DNA from 3 places in the Streptomyces sp. NBC_00096 genome. Region 2 is predicted to be linked to each of the others. Evidence: riboswitches for the same ligand, from Rfam matches in the RefSeq annotation. Region 2 holds a riboswitch; each other region holds the start of a gene.

Region 1 (3,267 bases), 3.5 Mb from region 2:
CCGGAGTCGCAGGCTCCGCGCTGGCCCTGCCGCTGCTCGCCGCCACGGGCGCGAACGCCGCGGAGACCTCCACATGGGACAAGGTCGCCGAGTGCGAGAGCGGCGGAACCTGGAGCGCCAACTTCGGCAGCGGCTCCTACGGCGGGCTGCAGTTCAGCCAGGAGCAGTGGAAGAACGCCGGCGGGCTCGACTTCGCCGAGCGCGCCGACCTCGCCAGCCGCTCCCAGCAGATCGCCGTGGCCGAGCGGGTCCTGGCCTCCCAGGGCCCCCAGGCCTGGCCGCTGTGCGGAGCGTCGGCGGGGCTGACGCAGCAGGCGCCCGCCGCCGAGGTGGACCCGGGCCTGCCCCGCGGTTCCGAATCCATCACCCCCACCCCGTCCCGCCCGGACGACTCCGTGCCCTACCTCGGCTCGGGCGCGCCGTCCACGGACTTCGGGGCCCCGACTGCTCCCGCTCCCGGGCCCTCGCCGTCCTCCCTGCTGCCCGACTATCCGATCGGCCCGCCCAGCGGACTGCCCGTCATGCCCCCGCCGGACCTCCCGACGGCCCCTCCCGGGCTCCCGGGGGACCCGACGGCTCCCACGACCCCGGCGGACCCCACCGTTCCGACGGCGCCGTCCACGGACCCGACCGCGCCCGTGGTTCCCGTAACCCCCGTGGACCCGTCGGTTCCGGTGACCCCGTCCGACCCGGCGAATCCGACGAATCCGGCGAACCCGACTGTTCCGAGCGCCCCGTCGGAGTCCGCGCAGCCCGGTCAGTCCACCGCCCCGGCCGATCCGGCGGCGCCCGGCGCCACCACCGATCCGGCCGCCCCGGCAGCCGGTGCGAGCGAGGGCGGCGGTAAGCACCGCGGCCCGGCCGCCGTTGAGGAGACGGCCCCGGCTGACGCCGCGTCGGACCCTCAGTACACCGTGAAGGTGGGCGACAGCCTGGCCACGATCGCGGACGCCAACGGAGTGAAGGGCGGCTGGAACGCGCTCTACGCAGCCAATGAGCAGGTCATCGGCGAGGACGCGAACCTGATCAAGCCCGGTCAGAACCTGGATCTATCGCACTAATAGCGGCACTTCAGGCGCCCGGAAGCAGCTGATTGTCCGTTTTCTGTAAGTGAGACATGTGTCTCTTCAGGTCAACTGGCGTGTCCGGCCCGGAGGGTTCCGCAAACCCCGCCCTCACCTGCGCAAACGCCCCTCCGGGAAGCGCAAGTAGGCACGTTTTCCCCCGATGGCCCTCGTTGAACATCGGGGGGAGACCTGTCTACCTTCTGAATCGCTCGCCACCGCGGGCTCCTTCGACCGCATCGCCGAATCCTGCCGGCGGACGGAGGGAACACTCGTCGCGTCAAGCGCCGAAGGCAGGAGCGGGGGAACCAAGGTAGGCGCCGGAACCGGCCGTTGAGAGACGGTCACGGAACCGGCTTGGGGTTAAGCCAAGCGCTAGGTCGCTTGTCCGGGCACTCACTCGCCCGAACCCGACAGCTCACCTCGCAGGCGTCGGTGAGGAGAACTCCATGCTGCTTTCCGGCAAGGGCAAGCACCGTCGCGGCTCCAGGGCCGTCCGCATCGTCACGCTCGCCGGTGTCGCCGGTGTCGCCGTGGCGGCGCCGCTGATGGCCGCGGGCACCGCTTCCGCCGCGACCACTTCCGAGTGGGACCGCGTCGCCTCGTGCGAGTCCGGCGGCAACTGGGCCATCAACACGGGCAACGGCTACTACGGCGGCCTGCAGTTCTCGTCCTCCACGTGGGCCGCGTACGGCGGCAAGTCGTATGCCGCGCAGGCCAGCCAGGCTTCCAAGTCGCAGCAGATAGCGATCGCCGAGAAGGTCCTCAAGGGCCAGGGCAAGGGCGCCTGGCCGTCCTGTGGCGTCGGCCTGTCCAACGCCTCCTACAACGGCGGCGGTGCGGCGGAGACCCCCGCCAAGCCGAAGGCCGAGCCGAAGAAGCAGGAGAAGAAGGCCGAGCCGAAGAAGGAGACCAAGCGCTCCGAGGCCCCGACCACCCGCTCCGAGCGTCCGGCGGCCGCTCCGAAGACCGAGGCCCCGAAGACCGAGGCCCCGAAGACCGGCAACGGCTCCTACGAGGTCAAGTCCGGCGACAACCTGGGCGTCATCGCCGAGGCGAACCACGTCGCCGGCGGCTGGGAGAAGCTCTTCGAGCTCAACAAGGACATCGTGTCGGACGCCGACCTGATCTTCCCGGGTCAGAAGCTGAAGCTCAGCTGAAGTCTGGCGCAACAGTCGTAGGGCTTTCCGCGACACGCAGTAATTCCACCGCCCGGCGCGCAACACCCTGCGCGCCGGGCGGTGCTGCGTGCCCGGGCGTCCGGGCTGACGGATCATCCGCAGGTACTGATGATCAAGGGCCCTATGTCCTGTAAGGGGGGCATTCAGACCCTTTTTCGTCCCAGGACCCGGGCGGTCGGCTGGCCGAGTGCCCGGAGCCGGTTAGGCTCTAAGCGGCAAGGCCATCCCACGGCCCGACATGCCACCGCACACTCAGCGTCACATCCCAGAAGGAGATGCTCGTGCCGTCCATCGACGTCGTCGTAGCCCGGGAAATCCTGGACTCCCGAGGCAACCCCACGGTCGAGGTCGAGGTGGGCCTCGACGATGGCAGCACCGGCCGTGCTGCAGTCCCGTCCGGCGCCTCCACCGGAGCGTTCGAAGCCGTAGAGCTCCGTGACGGTGACCCCAACCGCTACATGGGCAAGGGTGTCGAGAAGGCCGTCCTCGCCGTCATCGAGCAGCTCGGCCCGGAGCTCGTCGGTTACGACGCCACCGAGCAGCGCCTGATCGACCAGGCGATGATCGACCTGGACGCCACCGAGAACAAGGGCTCCCTCGGCGCCAACGCCATCCTCGGCGTCTCCCTCGCCGTCGCGCACGCCGCGTCCGAGGCCTCCGACCTCCCGCTCTTCCGCTACCTCGGCGGTCCGAACGCGCACCTGCTGCCCGTTCCGATGATGAACATCCTCAACGGTGGGTCGCACGCCGACTCCAACGTCGACATCCAGGAGTTCATGATCGCCCCGATCGGCGCGGAGTCCTTCTCCGAGGCCCTTCGCTGGGGTGCCGAGGTCTACCACACCCTCAAGAAGGTCCTGCACACCAAGGGCCTCTCGACCGGTCTGGGCGACGAGGGCGGCTTCGCGCCGAACCTGGAGTCGAACCGCGCCGCGCTCGACCTCATCGTCGAGGCCATCAAGCAGGCCGGCTACGTCCCGGGCAAGGACATCGCGCTCGCGCTCGACGTCGCCGCGTCCGAG
Region 2 (3,267 bases):
GGCCCGCGGGACCTGCTCGGCCACGATCTGGTCCAGCAGGCGGCCCCGTACGGCCAGGTTCGCGTAGCGGAACTCGCCGGGGTCTTCGTGCTCCTCGCATTGATCGGCCAGGAGGACGGCCAGCCGGTCCGCCCAGCCGAGGAACGTGTCCCCGGGTCCCGGGTCCCCCACGCCCTCGGTGAAACTGTCCCCGATCGCCGCGTACGAGCCAATGGTCTTGGTCTTGGATGTCGTCGTCGCTGCCACGGGAGCCCATCCTTCACCCCTGATCATGACCTACGCGACCGTAGCCAGGGACTTACTGACCGTGATCTTCACCACCCGCCGGATGAGGAATAACAGGCGCGTGGGCCGTGACCCCCCTCCGGTCCCGGCCCACGCGCCGCGAACCCCCGGCGGCGCCGATGAAGACGGCGCTCCGGGCGTCCACGCCCTGCCGGACGCGCGGTCCCACCCGCGCGTCCGGCGGTGTCTCAGATGCTGACGCCCTTGGACCGGAGGTACGCCAGCGGGTCGATGTCCGAGCCGTACGAGGGGCCCGTGCGGATCTCGAAGTGCAGGTGCGGTCCGGTCACGTTGCCGGTGGCGCCCGAGAGGCCGATGCGCTGCCCGGCGGTGACGCTCTGGCCCGTCGAGACGGACAGCTGGGAGAGGTGGCCGTACTGGCTGTACTTGCCGTCGGCGTGCCGGATGACGACCTCGTTGCCGTACGCGCCGCCCCATCCGGCGGAGACCACGGTGCCGGCGCCTACCGCCTTGACGGTGGTGCCGGTGCTCGCGATGAAGTCAACACCCGTGTGGTAGCCGCTGGACCACATGGCGCCGGCGGTGCGGTACGCGGTGGACGTGCCGCCGCTGACCGGGGCGACGAAGCCGCCGGAGGTGGCCTGCCGCTCGGCGGGCTCGGCCGGCTTGGGGGCGGGCGCGACCGGGGCCGCGGACTCGCCGGAGGAGCCCTCGTCGGAGGAGTTGGCGGAATCGGCGGAATCGGCAGAACCCGCCGAATCACCTGAATCACCCGAATTATCCGAGTCGTCAGAAGCGGAGGAAGCGGACTTCCCGGCCGGTTCCGGCGTTTCGGCCGGTGCGGACTCGGCGGCCGGTGCCGCCCCCTTCGCGCCGAGCGTCAGCTTGAGGCCCGGGTGGATCAGCGACGGGTCGGTGCCGACGGCCTCGCGGTTGGCCTCGTAGAGCCGCTGCCAGCCACCGGTGAGGTGCTGACGCTCGGCGATCTTCGAGAGGTAGTCGCCCGGCACCACGGTGTAGACGGCGGGGGCGCTCTGCGCGGGGGCGGGCGCGGCCTGGAGCGCGGCCGGGACCTGCGGGGCCTGGACCGGAGCGGCGGCGGGCGCGGCGGCCGGGGCGGCGGCGGCATGGGCGCCGGTGGCTCCGAGCAGCGGCAGTGCGAGGGCCGCGCCACCGGTGCCGGCGACGGCGAAACCGCGCGATATCGAGCTGGACTTGGGACGGCGGTGCTTACCCGTTGCGGGCATGGCGGATTCCTCTCCGACGCCTGCGAGGTGAGCTGTCGGGTTCGGACTGGAGATGTCCGGCCGCCCATCCGCCGGTGAACGGCAGATGAACGGCTTCACCCCAAGCTGTCCGGTTGCAAAGATCCCGAAGGAGATCCGGAACAGCGGCTTACCTGGTTCCCCCGCTCCTGCCGCGCGCGTGAATAGTCGGGTGCGGTTTCCGGTCGGCGGCAGGATTAGGCGGTCCGTCCGGATCGATCGCGAACGTAATCCAGTCCGGCCGCGCGGAACAAGTCATGAATTCCCCAACAGAATCTTGCAGATGACGGGCCGCCGGAATTCCGGTCACCCTCCGTCCATTCCGAGCGCCCAACAACCGCTCCGGCAAGGCAATTCTGCATTCACGATCAGGCACTCACGGTCACCGTATGATCTGGCTCACGGGGAGGTGTCCGATCTCGCCTCTCGCTATGGCAAGTTGGCTGCAAGCAGTGCAATTCGGACACGCACCGGACCGCGCGGGCGACGACGGCCCGACGGCCGCGCGACGATGACGACACGGACGACACGGAGGAGCCCCTGTGACCCAGCCGATACCCCAGAGCCCGCACACGGAGCCGGTACTGACCGGTGTACGCAACTTCCGCGACGTGGGCGGCCTGCCGACCGTGGACGGCCGGAGGGTCAAGTCGGGACGACTGTTTCGAAGCGGACATCTGGCGCATGCCACCGAAACCGACGCGGAGTTCCTCGGCTCGCTCGGCCTGCACACCGTCTTCGACTTCCGCAACGACGCCGACAAGGCGCTGGAGGGTCCGGACGTGGAACTGCCCGGCGTGCGCAACGTCGGCATTCCGCTGTCGGATCCGGCGGCCGGCGGGGAGTTCTGGAAGATGGTCCGGGAGGGGGACCTGGCCCAGCTCCGCGAACTCCTCGGCGAGGGCCGGGCCGCCGCACGGATGTCCCGTTCGTACCGGGAGATGATCAGGACCCGTACCGCCGAGCACGGCCGGGTCGTGCACGCGCTCGCCGAGGACAGCGTCCCGGCCCTCATGCACTGCGCCGCCGGCAAGGACCGGGCCGGCCTGTCGATCGCCGTCACCCTGCTCGCGCTGGGCGTCGAGCGCGAGGCGATCGTCGCGGACTACCTGGAGTCGAACGCTCCGCACAACCGCTACCGGGTCCGGCGGGGCAGCGGGACCCCCGAGGCCCGCCACCCCGAGGCGATGGAGCTGCTCGCCCCGCTCTTCGACGCCCGCGCCCCGTACCTGACCACGGCCTTCGCGACGATCGACGAGGAGTGGGGCGGCGTGGAGCGCTACCTCGCCGAGGGTCTCGGGCTCACGCCCGCGACCCTCGGCCGGCTCCGCGACCGGCTGCTGGACTGACCACCCGCGAGGCGGGCCGTCCGCCCGGCGCCGCCCGCCCGCGCGGGCGGCGCCCCCGCCGCCGGCTCAGCCGTTGGCGACTGCCTGCCTCACCAGCGTCCTGCCGAAGTCCCACATCAGCGCACCGCCTCCGTGCGCCTCGTCCATGACCTCGCGGAAGGCCCCGACGAACCGGTCCACGTCCGCCTCGTCCACGATGAGCGGCGGGATCAGTTTGATCACCTCCAGGTGGTCCCCGGAAACCTGCGTGAGGATCCGGTGCTTCTGCAGCAGCGGCACCACGACCATCTGCGCGAACAGTCCCTTGCGGGCCGCCTGCAGCATGGTCCACCGGCTCCGCAGCCCCAGCGAGGACGGCCGGCCGAACTCGATGCCGATCATCAGCCCGCGTCCCCGTACCTCGTGGA
Region 3 (3,267 bases), 750 kb from region 2:
CTGTTCGGCGACCCGCAGCTGGCGCTGACCGCCGTCCAGCGGGTCCTCGACATCACCGCCGAGGAGGTGCAGGCCGTGGCCGCGGCCCGACTGCGCCCGGACAACCGCGCGGTGCTCGTGTACGAGCCGATCGCGGCCGACGAGTCCACCGACGCCGACGCGCCCGGCGACACCGGCGCGGGCGACGAGAACAGCGACGAGAACGAGGGGGCGGAGCAGTGAGCGACACCGCAGCCGTCACGATGACCTTCCACCCGCGCCCCGAGGCCGGCGAGCCGCAGCCGTGGGCCTTCCCGGCCCCCGAGCGCGCGGTCCTGGCCAACGGCCTCACCCTGCTGCGCTGCCACCGCCCGGGCCAGCAGGTGGTGGCGGTCGAGATCAACCTCGCCGCCCCGATGGACGCGGAGCCCGCAGGCCTCGACGGCGTGGCCACGATCATGGTCCGCGCGCTGTCCGAGGGCACCGACAAGCACACCGCGGAGGAGTTCGCCGCCGAGGTCGAGCGCTGCGGCGCCAGCCTCGACGCGCACGCCGACCACCCGGGTCTGCGGGTCTCCCTGGAGGTCCCGGCCTCCCGGCTGCACAAGGCACTGGGCCTGGTCGCAGAGGCCCTGCGCGCGCCGGCCTTCGGCGACGCCGAGGTCGACCGCCTGGTGCGCAACCGGCTCGACGAGATCCCGCACGAGAGCGCCAACCCGCAGCGCCGCGCCGCCAAGGAGCTCTCGAAGGAGCTCTTCCCGGCCTCCCTGCGGATCTCCCGCCCGCGCCAGGGCACCGAGGAGACGGTCGCCCGCATCGACTCCGCCTCCGTACGCGCCTTCTACGAGGCCCACGTGCGCCCCGCGACCGCCACCGCGGTGGTCGTCGGCGACCTGACCGGCATCGACCTGGACGCCGTCCTGGCCGACACCCTGGGCGCCTGGACCGGTGACACCACCGAGCCGCGCCCGGCCCCGCCGATCACCGCCGACGACACGGGCCGCGTGGTCATCGTGGACCGGCCCGGCGCGGTCCAGACGCAGCTGCTGATCGGCCGCATCGGGCCGGACCGGCACGACCGGGTCTGGGCGCCCCAGGTGCTCGGCACGTACTGCCTGGGCGGCACCCTGACCTCCCGCCTGGACAAGGTGCTGCGCGAGGAGAAGGGGTACACGTACGGCGTGCGCGCCTTCGCCCAGGTGGTGCGCTCCACCGCGGACGGCAAGGGCGCCTCGATGCTGGCCATCAGCGGCTCGGTGGACACCCCGAACACCGGCCCGGCGCTGGAGGACCTCTGGACGGTGCTGCGCACCCTCGCGGAGGGCGGCCTGACCGACGCCGAACGGGACGTGGCGGTGCAGAACCTGGTGGGCGTGGCCCCGCTGAAGTTCGAGACGGCCGCCTCCGTCGCGGGCACCCTCGCCGACCAGGTCGAGCAGGAGCTCCCGGACGACTACCAGGCGCAGTTGTACGCGCGGCTCGCCGAAACCGGGACGGTGGAGGCCACTTCGGCCGTCGTCAGCGCCTTCCCGGTGGACCGCCTGGTCACGGTCCTGGTGGGCGACGCCTCGCAGATCGAGGAGTCGGTGCGGGCCCTCGGGATCGGTGAAGTGACCGTGGTGACCAACTGATCGCAGGCCGGTCGCCCAACTGACCGGCCCTACAAGGGGGCTCCGGCGGCTTGTCCGCCGGAGCCCCCTTTGTTCTACTTGTCCCTTTGGGGCGATGGTTGCCCGTATGGGGTGTGGCGTACGCAACAAAAGGGCGTGTCTGTTTGGTGATTGTCCGAAGATCCGCCTAGCGTCGGCGGTGCTGTCCGTCAGTTGTAACCGCCGCGTCCGCGGCACCGGGCAGCGATCGCCGAGTCCCCGTCAGGCGCGAGCCTGGGGAGCCGGGGACCCACTTGTGTCCCTGGGGTGAATCGGACCGCCTCGCGAGAGGGGGCCCGTAGGAGACCTTCCTGCTCCGAACCCGTCAGCTAACCCGGTAGGCGAGAGGGAAGGAAAGGATCAGCCCCTTCATGGCGTTTGGCAGTCGTCCCGCCGGCTCCGGCAAGCACCGCGGTTCCAGCCGTCTGAGCCGCAAGACCGCCGGCTACGCCGGTATAGCCGCCCTCGCCACCACTGGCGTCGTCAGCTCCCTGGCCGGCCCCGCGTTCGCCGCGGACCAGGCCCATTCCGCCGAGGACACCGGCCTCAACACCATCGTGGTGGCCGACGGACTCGCGGACGAGATCGAGGCCCAGGCCCAGTCCCAGCAGCGGTCCGCCGAGGCCGCCGCCGCCAAGGCGCAGGCCGAGGCCGACGCCAAGCAGCGGGCCGCCGAGGCCAAGTCGAAGGCCGAAGCCCGGGCCAAGGCCGAGCGCGAGGCCGCCGAGCGCGCCGCCCGCGAAGAGGAGCGCAAGCGCCTCAACACCTTCGTCGCCCCGATCGACAACTCCTACGTCAGCACCCAGTGGCACGCGGGCGGCGGCATGTGGTCCTCCGGCAGCCACACCGGCATCGACTTCCACGCCGGCTCGGGCACCCCCGTCCACGCCGTCGGCCTGGGCACCGTGGTCGAGGCGGGCTGGGGCGGCGCGTACGGCAACAACGTCGTCATCAAGCACGCCGACGGCACCTACACCCAGTACGGCCACATGTCGAAGCTCGGCGTCTCCGTGGGCCAGCAGGTCACCCCGGGCCAGCAGATCGGCCTGTCGGGCTCCACCGGCAACTCCAGCGGCCCGCACCTGCACTTCGAGGCCCGCACAGGCCCCGACTACGGCTCGGACATCGACCCGGTCGCGTACCTGCGTACGCACGGCGTCAACGTCTGACGAACGCACCGCACCGCACGTCTTCCGCGAAGGCCCCGGCTCTCTTCGAGCCGGGGCCTTCGCGTTGTGTGAATGTTTCGCATTCCAGGCCGTCCTCGGAAATTATCGTGTGTTGCAATAGAGTCGCAACACGCACAGCCATACGAAAAAGGCGGAGGTCCGGTCTTGCGAATTCCCGCGCACACGGTATGCACAGCAATCCGCGACGACATCGTCTCCGGGGTGTTCGGACCCGGTGGCCGGCTGACCGAGGAGGTGCTGGCCCGCCGGTACGGAGTCTCGCGCGTTCCGGTGCGCGAGGCGCTGCGCACGCTGGAGTCCGAGGGGTTCGTGACCACCCGCCGGCACGCGGGCGCCTGCGTGGCCGAGCCGACCGAGCAGGAGGCCGCCGACCTCCTGGAGCTGCGGATGCTGCTGGAGCCCCTCGCCGCGGCCCGGGCGGCCCGGCGGCGCACCGAGGCCCACCTCAG

What was found. A riboswitch is a leader RNA that binds a small molecule or an ion and turns the genes downstream of it on or off. The one in region 2 is predicted to bind cyclic di-AMP.
Region 1: it holds a riboswitch for cyclic di-AMP, as region 2 does, so the genes downstream of both, OG904_RS18005 (transglycosylase family protein) here and OG904_RS02815 (peptidoglycan DD-metalloendopeptidase family protein) in region 2, are expected to answer to the same signal.
Region 3: it holds a riboswitch for cyclic di-AMP, as region 2 does, so the genes downstream of both, OG904_RS05770 (M23 family metallopeptidase) here and OG904_RS02815 (peptidoglycan DD-metalloendopeptidase family protein) in region 2, are expected to answer to the same signal.

The regions. Positions count from the first base shown of each region.
Region 1 covers NZ_CP108221.1:4,089,231-4,092,497, forward strand. Annotated here, with positions in the region: gene OG904_RS18000 (transglycosylase family protein) at 1-1,061, shown strand, start outside; cyclic di-AMP (ydaO/yuaA leader) riboswitch at 1,340-1,511, shown strand; gene OG904_RS18005 (transglycosylase family protein) at 1,514-2,224, shown strand; gene eno (phosphopyruvate hydratase) at 2,521-3,267, shown strand, end outside.
Region 2 covers NZ_CP108221.1:618,624-621,890, forward strand. Annotated here, with positions in the region: gene OG904_RS02810 (SGNH/GDSL hydrolase family protein) at 1-273, opposite strand, end outside; gene OG904_RS02815 (peptidoglycan DD-metalloendopeptidase family protein) at 474-1,493, opposite strand; cyclic di-AMP (ydaO/yuaA leader) riboswitch at 1,498-1,692, opposite strand; gene OG904_RS02820 (tyrosine-protein phosphatase) at 2,054-2,860, shown strand; gene OG904_RS02825 (aspartate aminotransferase family protein) at 2,927-3,267, opposite strand, start outside.
Region 3 covers NZ_CP108221.1:1,373,416-1,376,682, reverse strand. Annotated here, with positions in the region: gene OG904_RS05780 (M16 family metallopeptidase) at 1-222, shown strand, start outside; gene OG904_RS05775 (M16 family metallopeptidase) at 243-1,610, shown strand; cyclic di-AMP (ydaO/yuaA leader) riboswitch at 1,828-1,987, shown strand; gene OG904_RS05770 (M23 family metallopeptidase) at 2,000-2,797, shown strand; gene OG904_RS05765 (GntR family transcriptional regulator) at 2,963-3,267, shown strand, end outside.